DNA from 3 places in the Kutzneria viridogrisea DSM 43870 genome. Region 3 is predicted to be linked to each of the others. Evidence: riboswitches for the same ligand, from Rfam matches in the RefSeq annotation. Region 3 holds a riboswitch; each other region holds the start of a gene.
The links. A riboswitch is a leader RNA that binds a small molecule or an ion and turns the genes downstream of it on or off. The one in region 3 is predicted to bind thiamine pyrophosphate.
Positions count from the first base shown of each region.

Region 1: it holds a riboswitch for thiamine pyrophosphate, as region 3 does, so the genes downstream of both, thiC (phosphomethylpyrimidine synthase ThiC) here and KALB_RS04520 (thiamine ABC transporter substrate-binding protein) in region 3, are expected to answer to the same signal.
Region 2: it holds a riboswitch for thiamine pyrophosphate, as region 3 does, so the genes downstream of both, thiO (glycine oxidase ThiO) here and KALB_RS04520 (thiamine ABC transporter substrate-binding protein) in region 3, are expected to answer to the same signal.

Region 1 covers NZ_CP007155.1:524,462-528,665, forward strand. Annotated here, with positions in the region: gene thiD (bifunctional hydroxymethylpyrimidine kinase/phosphomethylpyrimidine kinase) at 1-717, opposite strand, end outside; gene thiC (phosphomethylpyrimidine synthase ThiC) at 714-2,375, opposite strand; TPP riboswitch at 2,367-2,495, opposite strand; gene KALB_RS02560 (hypothetical protein) at 2,580-3,227, shown strand; gene KALB_RS46265 (BP74-related protein) at 3,364-3,765, shown strand; gene KALB_RS02570 (LysE family translocator) at 3,762-4,204, opposite strand, start outside.
Region 2 covers NZ_CP007155.1:517,685-521,888, reverse strand. Annotated here, with positions in the region: gene KALB_RS02535 (MarR family winged helix-turn-helix transcriptional regulator) at 1-336, opposite strand, end outside; gene thiG (thiazole synthase) at 453-1,211, opposite strand; gene thiS (sulfur carrier protein ThiS) at 1,214-1,414, opposite strand; gene thiO (glycine oxidase ThiO) at 1,414-2,526, opposite strand; TPP riboswitch at 2,527-2,636, opposite strand; gene thiE (thiamine phosphate synthase) at 2,668-3,363, shown strand; gene KALB_RS02510 (S1 family peptidase) at 3,550-4,204, opposite strand, start outside.
Region 3 covers NZ_CP007155.1:939,486-943,689, reverse strand. Annotated here, with positions in the region: gene KALB_RS04525 (ABC transporter permease) at 1-320, opposite strand, end outside; gene KALB_RS04520 (thiamine ABC transporter substrate-binding protein) at 454-1,518, opposite strand; TPP riboswitch at 1,513-1,625, opposite strand; gene KALB_RS04515 (4a-hydroxytetrahydrobiopterin dehydratase) at 1,670-1,975, shown strand; gene KALB_RS04510 (YflT domain-containing protein) at 1,960-2,445, opposite strand; gene KALB_RS04505 (hypothetical protein) at 2,621-2,839, shown strand; gene KALB_RS04500 (Uma2 family endonuclease) at 2,878-3,447, shown strand; gene KALB_RS43630 (hypothetical protein) at 3,480-3,872, shown strand.

The DNA.
Region 1 (4,204 bases), 420 kb from region 3:
GGCCTCGGGCATGTCCGCGCCCTTGGCCAGGGCCGAGGTGATGGCGGAGGCGAGCGTGTCCCCGCCGCCGTGGGTGTGCCGGGTGTCGAAGCGGGGACCGGGCAGTTCGACCACGTCGGCCCCGTCGTAGAGCAGGTCCATGCAGTCCGGGTCGCTGGCCAGGTGCCCGCCCTTGATCAGCACCCACTGCGGCCCCAGCTCGTACATGGCCTTGGCGGCGTCGAGCATGCCCGCCCGCGAGGTCACCTCGATCCCGGTGAGCAGCCGCACCTCGTCCAGGTTCGGCGTGACGAGGCTGGCCCGCGGGAACAGTTCCCCGCGCAGGCCGTCCAGTGCGTCGTCGTGCAGCAGCTGGTCACCGTGCATCGAGGCCGACACCGGGTCCACCACGAACGGGATCTCCCGCCCGCGTCCGATGCCGACCTCGTCGCAGGCCCCGGCGATGGCCGAGATGATCCCGGCCGAGGCGAGCATGCCGGTCTTGGCCGCGCCCACCCCGATGTCGGTGACCACGGCCCTGATCTGCGCGGCGACCACCTCGGGCGGGATCTCGGTGAAACCGGTCACCCCCAAGGAGTTCTGCACGGTCACCGCGGTCACCGCCGTGGTGGCGTGCACCCCGCAGCTGAAGAAGGTCCTGCAGTCGGCGTGCATGCCCGCGCCACCGCCGGAGTCGGTCCCGGCGATGGTCAGCGCGCGCGGCGGTGTCGAGCTCATGCCTCGACAACCGGGAGGTAGACCTGCCTGCCTTGCGCCGCGAACTCCTCGGACATCTCCGCCATCCCAGCCTCGATCGCTTCCACTGACGTCAGGTTGTGCTCCTCAGCGTACTTGCGCACGTCCTGAGTGATCTTCATGGAACAGAACTTGGGCCCGCACATGGAACAGAAGTGCGCGGTCTTGGCCGGTTCGGCGGGCAGGGTCTCGTCGTGGAAGGACCGCGCGGTGTCCGGGTCCAGCGACAGGTTGAACTGGTCGTTCCAGCGGAACTCGAACCTGGCCTGGGACAGCGCGTCGTCCCGCTCCTGCGCCTTGGGGTGGCCCTTGGCCAGGTCCGCCGAGTGCGCCGCGATCTTGTACGTGATCACGCCGGTCTTCACGTCGTCCCGGTTGGGCAGGCCAAGGTGTTCCTTGGGCGTGACGTAGCAGAGCATCGCGGTGCCCGCCCAGGCGATCTGCGCCGCCCCGATGGCCGAGGTGATGTGGTCGTAGGCCGGGGCGATGTCGGTGGCCAGCGGGCCCAGCGTGTAGAAGGGCGCCTCCCCGCAGAGCTCCTCCTCCAGCCGCACGTTCTCCACGATCTTGTGCATCGGCACGTGGCCGGGACCCTCGATCATCACCTGCACGTCCAGGGCGCGGGCCCGGTGCGTCAGCTCGCCCAGCGTGCGCAGCTCGGCGAACTGCGCTTCGTCGTTGGCGTCGGCGATGGAGCCCGGCCGCAGCCCGTCACCCAGCGAGAAGGTCACGTCGTAGCGGCGTAGGATCTCGCACAGCTCGTCGTAGTTGGTGTAGAGGAAGTTCTCCTGGTGGTGGGCCAGGCACCACGCGGCCATGATCGAGCCGCCCCGGGACACGATGCCGGTGACCCGCTTGGCGGTCAGCGGCACGTAGCGCAGCAGCACGCCCGCGTGCACGGTCATGTAGTCCACGCCCTGCTCGCACTGCTCCACGATGGTGTCCCGGTAGACCTCCCAGGACAGCTTCGTCGGGTCCCCGTTGACCTTCTCCAGTGCCTGGTAGATCGGCACCGTGCCGACCGGGACCGGGGAGTTGCGCATGATCCACTCGCGGGTCTCGTGGATCCGCTTGCCGGTGGACAGGTCCATGATCGTGTCGGCACCCCAGCGGGCGGCCCACACCATCTTGTCCACCTCCTCCTCGATGGAGGAGGTCACCGCCGAGTTGCCCATGTTGGCGTTGATCTTGACAAGGAACTTCTTGCCGATGATCGCCGGCTCGGACTCCGGGTGGCAGCGGTTGACCGGGATCACCGCGCGCCCGATCTCCACCTCGCGGCGCACGAGCTCCGCGTCCACGCCCTCGCGCAGCGCGCAGAACGCCATCTCCTTGGTGATGATCCCCGCCTTGGCGTAGGCCAGCTGGGTCACCGCCCCGTTGACCGGCTCGCGCTCGGCAACCCAGCCCGCCCGCAGCGGTTCGAGTCCACTGTGGACGTCGATGGTCGCCGACTCGTCGGTGTAGGGCCCGGAGGTGTCGTAGAGGTCCAGGTGCTCGCCGTTGCTCAGCTCCACCCGGCGCTGCGGCACGCGCAGGCCGTCCGGTCCTTCGAGGTAGACCTTGTGCGAGCCGGAGATCGGGCCGGTGGTCACAGTGGGCCGGACGTGGCTGTCCAGGGCAGTCTTCTGCGATGTCATCGAGATCCTCCCTACGCTGGCATTACCCAGTACAGGTTCAGGCGGTCGGCGGCACCGGGTCGTGATCGACTCCAGCCGCCCTCTCAGCCCGCTGTGGCGCGAGCTCCCGCGGTGATGTGAAGTTGTCGGGTCCCGAGGCTAGCGACTGCTGCCCGTTGATGCCAGCGTGCGTGCCCGAGACGATCACGGCGTACCTTCTGGGGCGTGCCCGCCGATCAACCGTTTCCACCGGGCGCGCGGCGGGCCGTGCGCCCAGCCAGCGCGAAGCCCTGCCCCGCGTGCGGCGAGCTCGCCGGACGCGGTTACCCGAGCTGTCCGGTGTGCGCTGAGCTGGTCGACCAGTTCTGGGCGGCGGACTGGCGGGCCCTGCTGGCGGCCAAGTCGGTGGCCCCCGGCGGCACCGAGGAGCGGGAGTTGGCCGAGCTGCTGCTGGCCGACGAGGTCGGCAGGCACCCGTGGACCTGCACCGACTGGGCGATGACCCTGTTGCGCTGCTCCGCGTGCGGCGCGGAACTGGGCGCCGGGCCGCTGTCCTGCCTGCGCTGCAAGGTCGCCGACGAGGGCCGCTGGGCGTGGGACCACATGGGCTTCCCGACACGGATGACCGGCAACGAGCACGCGCTGCGGGTGGCCCGTGCGGTGCTGCGCGCCCCGCACCGCCAGCGCGACACCGTGCTGCGGGGCTGGCGGCTGTCCCTGCCGTTCCTGCTGGTCGGCGAGCTGCCGACCAGCGGCCAGGCGCAGCGGATCCGGGCCTTCGTGCTCGCCGAGCGCGACGAGGAGCTCGTGCGCTGCCGCTCGCTGGAGGAGATGGCGGGCCTGCCCGGTGTTCCCTGGCGCCGCATCTCCTGATCGCCGAACAACCTGGCGCTAAACCCGCCCATCACCCTATAAACGTCCGGCTTCTGCCCGTTCTTACCTTGATATTTTCTGGGACGAAAGTACCGTATTTGGTGTTCGTAACCACTGGGGAACGAGGAAGAACACCATGCGCTTCACCGCAGCTGTGCTGACCGCCGCGACCGCCGCCGTGCTCGCGGCCGCCCCGGCCGCCGCCGCTACCACCACCCCGCAGGTGGTGACCATCGCCGACTCCGACGGCGCCACCTACAAGGTCAAGCTGGTCCGCCAGGCCGACATCGACAACGCCCGCGCCCTGCTGGCGCACCGCACCGACGTCCCGCGCATCCCGAACGGCAAGATCGTCTACGGCCAGACCGACGTGAACACCGGGCACAAGTGGTCCATCGACCCGGCCGACTTCGCCTGGGCCGACGTCACCACCGAGGTGTGCGACGGCCGGGTCGTGGACGTGGACACGCACACCATCACCGGTGACCGGTTCTGCCCGTGGACCAGCACCGTGCTGTCCGTGCAGCCGGTCAGCTAACGGGACTGCAACGCCAATCGGACGCCGAGTCCGATCAGCACGAAGCCGGTGAGCTGCTCCAGGCGCTGGCGCACCCGCGCCTGGCGCAGCCACCGGCCGAGCTGGCCGATCAGCGCGATCACCGCCAGGTACCAGACCGTGTCCACCAGGACCCACACCACCGCGCAGGCCACGAGCGGCAGCTGGCCCGGCCCGGAGAACTGCGGCAGGAACGAGATCGCGAACACGCCGATCTTCGGGTTCAGCGTGTTGACCAGCGCTCCGCTGAGGAACCCGTTGTGCCGCAACGGTTTCGTCGGAGGCTCGGTGGGTTTGGCCAGCAGGGCGCGCACGCCCAACCAGAACAGCACCAGCACGCCGACCACGCGCAGCACCTCGTAGGCGAGCTGCGAGGCCACCAGCAGGGCGGACAGCCCGAAGGCCGCGGCCAGCGCCCAGA
Region 2 (4,204 bases), 420 kb from region 3:
GTGCATCCTGGTCGAGCGCACCCCGGAGATGACCCGCTCACCCTCCGGGGTGGCCTTGACCAGGGAGGCCCTGCCGTCCTGCGGGTCGGCCTCGCGCAGCACGTAGCCGGACTCCACCAGCGCGGCGACGATCCGGGACAGGGTGGGCGGGGCCACGCCCTCCCGGTTGGCCAGGTCACCCAGGCGCATCGGCCCGTTGTAGACCAGGGTGGCCAGCGCCGAGATGGAGCCCTGGCCCAGCCCCGGGGAGCCGCTGCGGCGCAGGATGCGGGACAACCGCCCCACGGCCAGGTACAGCCGCGTGGTCTCGTCGACCTCGGCGGCGGTCGTCGGCACCGGCACTTCGCACACTCCTCGGGTAGCGGGACTTCCCACCATGATGACGTGTGCGCGCGGTGCTGAGCACACTGCTCAACCCGAACAGTGGCCCGACTAGGCCAGAGAGGGCAACCTCACGGGACATCCGGGCTGGACGCCTGCGCCCAGAAGCGGCGCGGGATGCGCCCGGCCAGGCGGGCCAGCCGCCCGGCGTCCACCCCGGCGCGCATCGCGGCGGCCATGCGCTCCGGGTCCTGCGCCCGGGTCACGGCGGTGGCCAGCAGCACGGCGGAACAGCCCAGCTCCATGGCCAGCGCGGCGTCGGAGGCCGTGCCGATGCCCGCGTCCAGCACCACCGGCACCGAGGCCCTGGACACGATCAGCTCGATGTTGTGCGGGTTGCGGATGCCCAGGCCGGTGCCGATGGGGCTGCCCAGCGGCATGACCGCGGCACAGCCGACCTGCTCCAGCCGCAGGGCCAGCACCGGGTCGTCGTTGGTGTAGGGCAGCACGGTGAAGCCGTCCTCGACCAGCTGCTCGGCGGCGTCGAGCAGTTCGACCGGGTCGGGCAGCAGGGTCTGCTCGTCGGCGACGACCTCCAGCTTGACCCAGTCGGTGGCCAGGGCCTCGCGGGCCAGCCGCGCGGTCAGCACCGCCTCGGCCGCGGTGCGGCAGCCAGCGGTGTTGGGCAGCGGCTCGATGCCGAGCCTGCGCAACAGGTCCAGCACCCCGGTGCCGCCCGCGGCGTCCATCCGGCGCATGGCCACCGTGGTCAGCTCGGTGCCCGAGGCCACCAGTGCCCGCTCCAGCACGGCCAGGTTGGCCGCACCGCCCGTGCCCATCACCAGCCGCGAGCCGAACTCCCGGCCCGCGATCACCAAGGGGTCGTCCACGCCTAGCCTCCCTGCACCGCGGTGAGCACCTCGACCGCGCACCCGGCGGCCAGCGGGGTCCGCTCCCACCTGGCGCGCGGCACCACCTCGCCGTCCAGCGCCACGGCGACCCCGGTGCGCGGCGCGCCCAGCTCGTCGAGCACGAGGCCGACGGTGGCGGTCTCCGGCAGGTCGCGTTCCACCCCGTTCACCAGGACCAGCATCAACTTCCTCCACAGTAGGCAGTCGCGCGCAGCGGGTCGGCCGCGCGCACCTCGGCGGGTACGTCCCGGCCCGCGAGCAGGTCCAGCACGGACTCTGCGGTGATCGGCGCGAGCAGGATCCCGTTGCGGTGGTGGCCGGTCGCGGCCAGCACCCCGGGTTCCAGCCAGCCCAGCAGCGGCAGGTTGTCCGGGCTGCCGGGGCGCAGGCCCGCCGCGCACTCCAGCACCGCGTACTCGGCGATGCCCGGCACGACCAGTTCCGCGTCGTGCAGCAGGTCCCGCACCCCGCCGACGGTCACCTCGGTGTCGAAGCCCGCCTCGTACTGGGTCGCGCCCAGCACCAGTCCGTTGTCGTTGCGCGGCACCAGGTACACCTGCCTGCCCTGGGCCAGGGCGCGGACCGTGCGGCTCGGCGGCGGCAGCGCCCCCGCTCGCGCCCGCATCCGGATGACCTCGCCCTTGACCGGTCGCACCGAGGCGGCCAGCGCGGGGTGCAGGCCGCCGCTCCACGCCCCGGCCGCCAGCACGGCCACGTCGCAGCCGACGGTGGACCCGTTGGCCAGTTCGACCGCACCGGCCCGCACCGAGGTGGCCGCGACGGCGATCGGTTCTGCCCCACCGGACACGGCGGCGGCCCGCAGTGCCGCGAGCAGCATCCGGTTGTCCACGGCCAAATCGCCCGGCACCGACAGTCCACTTCGGACTGATGTGCCGATGCTGGGCTCCAGCCCGCGCAGTTCCCGTGACCCGAGCCGGTGCGTCTGGCGGCCCAGGCTGGCCAGGTAGTCGGCGAGCTGGGCCAGTTCGGCCCGGTCGGCGCTGTCCACCGCCACGACGAGCGTGCCCTCGGTGCGCAGCCCCGGATCCCGGCCCGCGTCGGCCGCGAGCCGGTCGGCGAACCCGGGCCAGCGGGCGAGCGAGGCGCTGCCCAGTGCCAGCACGTGCTCCTCGCCGGGCCAGGCCTCGGTGACCGGGGCGAGCATGCCGCCCGCGACCCAGGACGCACCGCTGGCCGGTGCCGCGTCGATCAGCACCACCCGGTGGCCCGCGCGCACCGCGGCCCAGGCCACGGACAGACCGATGACGCCGCCACCCACGACGGCAACCCTCATGGACACAACCATCACGCTCCCTGCGCCGGCATGACCCGGATCAGGTTCGACGGTCGGGGCTGGCAAGCCCCCTCTCAGCCCGGTTCCTCCAGGCTCCCGTGCGGACCGGGTTCCACCGTAGCACCTATACAGTCGGCTCCCGTGCCGGGATTTGACGCAGACCAGATCAGGAAGCGGCTCGCCGACGCGCGGCTGTACCTGTGCACCGACGCACGTCGCGAGCGGGGCGACCTCGCCGAGTTCGTGGACGCCGCGCTGGCCGGGGGCGTGGACATCGTGCAGTTGCGCGACAAGGGCGGTGCGGGCCCGTTGGAGGCCCGCCAGGAGTTGGCGGCGCTGGAGGTGCTGGCCGAGGCGTGCGCGCGGCACGGGGCGCTGCTGGCCGTGAACGACCGCGCCGACATCGCGCTGGCCGCGGGCGCGGACGTGCTGCACCTGGGCCAGGACGACATCCCGGTGGCCGTGGCCCGCCGGGTGCTCGGCGAGGACGTGGCCATCGGCCGCTCGACCCACGACCTGGCGCAGGCGCGGGCCGCGGCCGAGGAGCCGGGGGTGGACTACTTCTGCACGGGCCCGTGCTGGCCGACCCCGACCAAGCCGGGCCGTCCCGCGCCGGGTCTGGACCTGGTCCGCCAGGTGGACTCGCGGCGCCCGTGGTTCGCCATCGGCGGGATCGACGCGGACCGGCTGGACGCCGTGCTGGCCGCGGGCGCCACGCGCATCGTCGTGGTGCGGGCCATCACCGAGGCCGAGGACCCGCGCTCCGCCGCCGCCACGCTGGCCGCCCGCCTGCCCCACCCCGGCGAGTCCCGCTCACCGGCGCGCGAGTCCCGCTGAGCCGCGGCCGAGTCCCGCCCAGCGGCCACCCGCCGCGCGGGACTCGCCAGCCCCAGAGCGGGACTCGCGCGCGGCAGAGCGGGACTCGCCGGGGGTGGGCGTAGGTGTGCCCCCGAGGCGGGGCGGGAAGGGGTCGCCGGCCTCGGGGGCACTGGGGGCGGGCCTGCAGGGGTGGCCCGCTGCGGATCAGCTCGTGGTCAGGCGCAGACCCCAGGTGCTCAGTGCGGGTCCGACCGGGCTGAAGTAGGTCGTGCCGCCGGAGCTGCAGTTGCCGGATCCGCCGGAGGTGACGCCCTGGGCCTGGCTGCCGCTGATCCAGGCCCCGCCGGAGTCGCCGGGCTCGGCGCACACGTTGGTCTTGGTCAGGCCGGTGACGGTGCCCTCGGCGTAGCGCACGGTCTGGTTCTTGGCCTGGATCGTGCCGCAGTGCCAGCCGGTGGTGGAGCCGGAGCGGCACACGGCCGCGCCGACGGCCGCTTCGGTGGAGCCCTTCACGGCCACGGTGGAGCTGCCGTTGGTCACCAGGCCCTGCAGGGTCCACTGGCTGCTGGTGACGTCCACCTTGCCGTAGTCCCCACCGGTGCCGAAGTGGCTGCCGTTGATGGTGCCCAGCGCGGCCCGGTTGTAGCCGGAGGCGCTGCCGCCGCTCTTGGTGCAGTGACCAGCGGTGACGAAGTGCTTGCCGCCGGAACTGTCGGTGGCGCTGAAGCCCACCGAGCAGCGGAAGTTGGAGCCGTACCAGGCGTCGCCGCCGCGCACGTTGTAGAACAGCTCGGGTTTGGCGGAGCCGGTGACCACGCGGACCGAGTCGCCCAGCGAGCGGGCCTGGTCCAGGAACGCG
Region 3 (4,204 bases):
GCCAGGCCGACGACCACCGTGGGCAGCACGAACGGCACGACGATCAGCACCCGCAGCAGGCCCATGCCCGGCAGTGCGCAGCGCGCCAGCACGTAGGCCAGCGGCATGCCAGCCAGCACCGCGACGGCCGTCGCCGCTGCCGCCTGCCCCACCGTGAACCCGACGAGCCGCCAGGTGTCGGCGCTGGTCAGCACGTCCAGCACCCCGCCGTCCCGCAGGCCGAGGCCCAGGATGGAGGCCACCGGCCAGGCGAAGAACAGGCCGAGGAAGACCAGCGGCAGCAGGGCCAGCCCCAGCAGCCCTAGCGCGCGGGCCGACACGGGTTGTCCACAGCCGCCGAGTTGTCCACATGTGGATCTTCAGCAAGATCAGGTGTCGGGGTGGGGCGGTAGACTGGTGCTGGGGACGCCCCCCTGGGAGTGGCGGGGGACGCACACCAGTAGGGGGAGTTGATCACCCCTGCACCAGCTTGCGCCACTGCTGCACCCACTGCTCGCGGTTGGCCTGCACCTGGTCGGCGGGCAGCTGAGCGGGCTTGTCCGGCAGCGGGGCGGCGGTCTTCCAGCTGTCCGGCAGGGCGACACCGGCGCGGGCCGGGTAGACGTACATCTGCTCGGCGACCTGCGACTGGAACTTCTGCGACAGCAGGAAGTCGAGCACCTTCCTGGCGTCCTCGGGGTTCTTGGCCCCGGCGAGCACCCCCGCGTACTCCACCTGGCGGTAGCAGGTGTCCAGCAGGGCCTTGGTCCGCCCCTGCTCGGACGGCGGCGAGGACGCGTAGCTCACCACGATCGGCCGGTGCCCCTTGCCGCTGGACCCGGAGAAGTCCTGGCTGTACGCCTCGGTCCAGCCCGCGTCCACCTTCACGCCGTTGGCCTTGAGCCTGGTCCAGTAGTCCTGCCAGCCGTTCTGGCCGTTCGCGGCGATCGTGCCGAGCAGGAACGCCAGCCCCGGCGAGGAGGTCGCGGGGTCCTCGACCACCAGCAGGTCCTTGTACCGCGGGTCGATCAGGTCGGCGTAGCTGGCCGGCGCGGGCAGGCCCTTCTGGGTGAACCAGCCGGTGTCCACGTTGAGGCACACGTCACCCACGTCCACGGCGGTCAGCCGACCCGTGTCGTCCAGCTTGTAGCGCTGCGGGCCCTGCTCCGCCTCGGGGCTCCGGTACTCCGCGAACACGCCCTCGCCCAGCGCCCGCGAGGCGAAGGTGCTGTCCACCCCGTAGGCGAGATCCCCGATCGGGTTGGACTTGGTCAGCACCAGCTTCGTGGTCAGCGCCCCGGCATCCCCGTTCGGGCTGACCGTGACCTTGATGCCGGAGGTCTTCTGGAACTCCTCGAACGTGGCCTTGTCCACCTGCCACGAGTCGTGCGTGACCAGGGTGACCGCGTGTGACTGGTTCTGCGACTGCCCGCCGGACAGTGAGCACCCGGCGGCCAGTGCCGCGACGAGCAGCGCGGCGCCCAGTCTTGCCTGCTTGGCCAAGTCTCCTCCAGGTGACCTGCTCGCGCGCGAACACATCACCCGTGGCCTCCCTACACCGGCATGACCCGGATCAGGTGCATACGGTCGAGAGCTCGCGCGCTCTCCTCTCAGCCCGGCGGTACCGGACTCCCGTGGCTGATGGGCAGCCTACGCGGCGGCGGGCGGTGCGGAGGACCACCATGGGGTCATGGCCGAATTGCTCAGTGACGATCAGGTGGCCCAGGCGCTGACGAAGCTGGAGAGCTGGCAGCAGAACGGCGCCGCGCTCACGCGCAGCGCCGAACTGGCCAGCTTCCCGCAGGCGATCGCGGTGGTGAACCGCATCGCCGAGATCGCCGAGAACAACAACCACCACCCCGACATGCAGATCAGCTGGCGGACCGTGGTGTTCCGGTGCAGCACCCACTCGGCGGGTGGCATCACCGCACTGGACGTGTCCCTGGCCGAGGAGATCGACGGCGTGCTGGAGGTGTTCGCTCAGACCAGCGAGTAGAGCAGCTGCCTGCCCTGCTCGGCGTTGCGGGGCAGGCACAGCACGTCATAGCGGCGTGCCACCAACTGGCTGTGCGAGACGAAGTCGCGCTTGCCCCGGGTGGCGGCGTAGCTGATCGCCGCGAAGATCATGCTGGAGCCCACACCGGCGACCAGTCCGATCAGGATCGGCAGCAGGCCAGCGCCCGGGGTGAACATCGTCAGCAGCAGGCCGACGAACAGACCGAACCAGGCACCCGAGGCGGCCGCCGCACCGAGCACGCGGCCCCAGGTCAGCCGGGCCGCGACACGCTCGACCACCATCGGCTCCACGCCGACGATCGTCACGTCCTGCACCGGGAAGTCGTTGTCCGCCAAGTGGTCCACGGCGCGCTGCGCCTGCTCGTAGGTGTCGTAGGAGGCGATCGGCCAGCCAGAGGGCAACGTCGGCAGGCCGGAAGTCGTGGGGTTGGCTGCGAATGCGGTGGTCATCGTGGTAGCTCCTTCCAGCTCTACACCCGTTCCAACGCGTGGCGGTGCCGGATTCGTGCCGGGCTGGGCGAAGTCCACAGGAGACTCTCAGATGTGAGGTGCACTACTGCCGCAACATGGGTACCCCCTCGTGCGTCTCAAGAAGTGGGGAGAGCGCGACTAGGGGATGTTGAAGATGATCAAGACTGTTCGGGGAGCCGCCGCCGGTGCGGTGGCGCTGGTGTTGACCGTTCTGTTCGCGGCGCAGGCTCAGGCCGCGCCGGGCAAGGCCGCTGCCGTGACGCAACAGGGCGACTGGGACGTGGTGTTCGCGGGCGTGGTCGGCCTGGCCATGCTCGGCCTGGCCTGCGGCGTGATCTTCTACGCCGCCCGCCACCGCGACGCGGAGCGCTGAACTACGCCGGTCATGGCGCCGACACCACGGTCGGCGTCATGACTGTTCGGCCGAACTGGATGAGCCCTCCACGTGCCGAGGGCTGGCACGCGGACGACCTCGATGAACTGGACGAAGCGCCCCGGCACACGGAACTCATCGATGGGGCGCTCGTCTTCAGGCTGGTGCCGCAGCGAACCTGGCACGGCCGCCTGGTCACCGCACTGACCGCTCAGGCGCCGAGCGGAATCGGGGTGGAACGCGAGATGACGCTCCGCCTCGACAAGCACAACCGGCCCGAACCGGACGTGATCGTCACCTCGGCCGCCTTCGACCCGGACCGCACCTGGTTCTCACCAGCAGACGTGCTGCTCGTGGTTGAAGTCGTGTCGCCCGAGTCCACTCACCGTGACCGCACGGTCAAGCTGCGCAAGTACGCAGAGGCGGGCATCCCGCACTACTGGCTTGTCGACGAAGAAGACATCAGCACCACCGTGCACACCTACGAGCTCGACGCGCCCACCAGGACTTATGTCGCAGCTGGCATCTTCCGGGACACGCTTGAGCGTCCAGTACCGTTCCCGATCAGCCTGGACCTCGGGGCGCTCGTCCGCCCGAAATCCAGCTGACCCACCTCACCTGTCCGCGCGACCATCGGGGCGTGTCAGTCCAGGTCAGGTCCACCACCCAGCACGTCGACCTCGTGGTCAGCGCCGTGCACCGGGTGCTGCGCGACTACGCGCCGGAGGCGGTGCACGTGGTCATCGGAGACTTGGAGCCCAAACACAGCAGCTTCACGCTCACCGCGAGCTTCGAGGGTGGCATGACGATCGGCCACGCGGTGCTTGCCACCGAGGACGCCGAGGACGTGTGCGTGGCGGTCGCCGACCAGCTCCAGGACATGGCGATCGAGAACCGGTTCGGGGCCTGGCCGAGGTGCCCAGGCCACACCCACCCACTGTGGCCGAGTCGCACCGGGGACGTTGCCAGCTGGGTGTGCCCGACCGAACCGGCGCACTGCACCAGGCCGATCGGGCGACTGCTCACACGTTGAGCTCTGGGCGGCCACCTAAAAATGCTGTAGTTGGCAGAAATGTATAGAAGATCAACCATTGCAGACCCATTGATGGTGACCATCGCTGACGCGCTCGCGGGGCAAGTGGCGATCGGCGCACGTGACCAGCACACGGAGTTGGAACAGCACGTCCGGGAGAAGGACGTCCTGGTCTCCGTGTTGGACGAGGCCCAGCAGGCGCCCAGCGATGTCGTGCGAATCGAGCTGCTGGCCACTAAGCTCGTCCAGGCCGCTCAGACGACAGCGACTGGGCAGGGATCCTCAACCACTGAAGTCATCTTGGAGGATCTTCCAGAATATTTATGGACGCC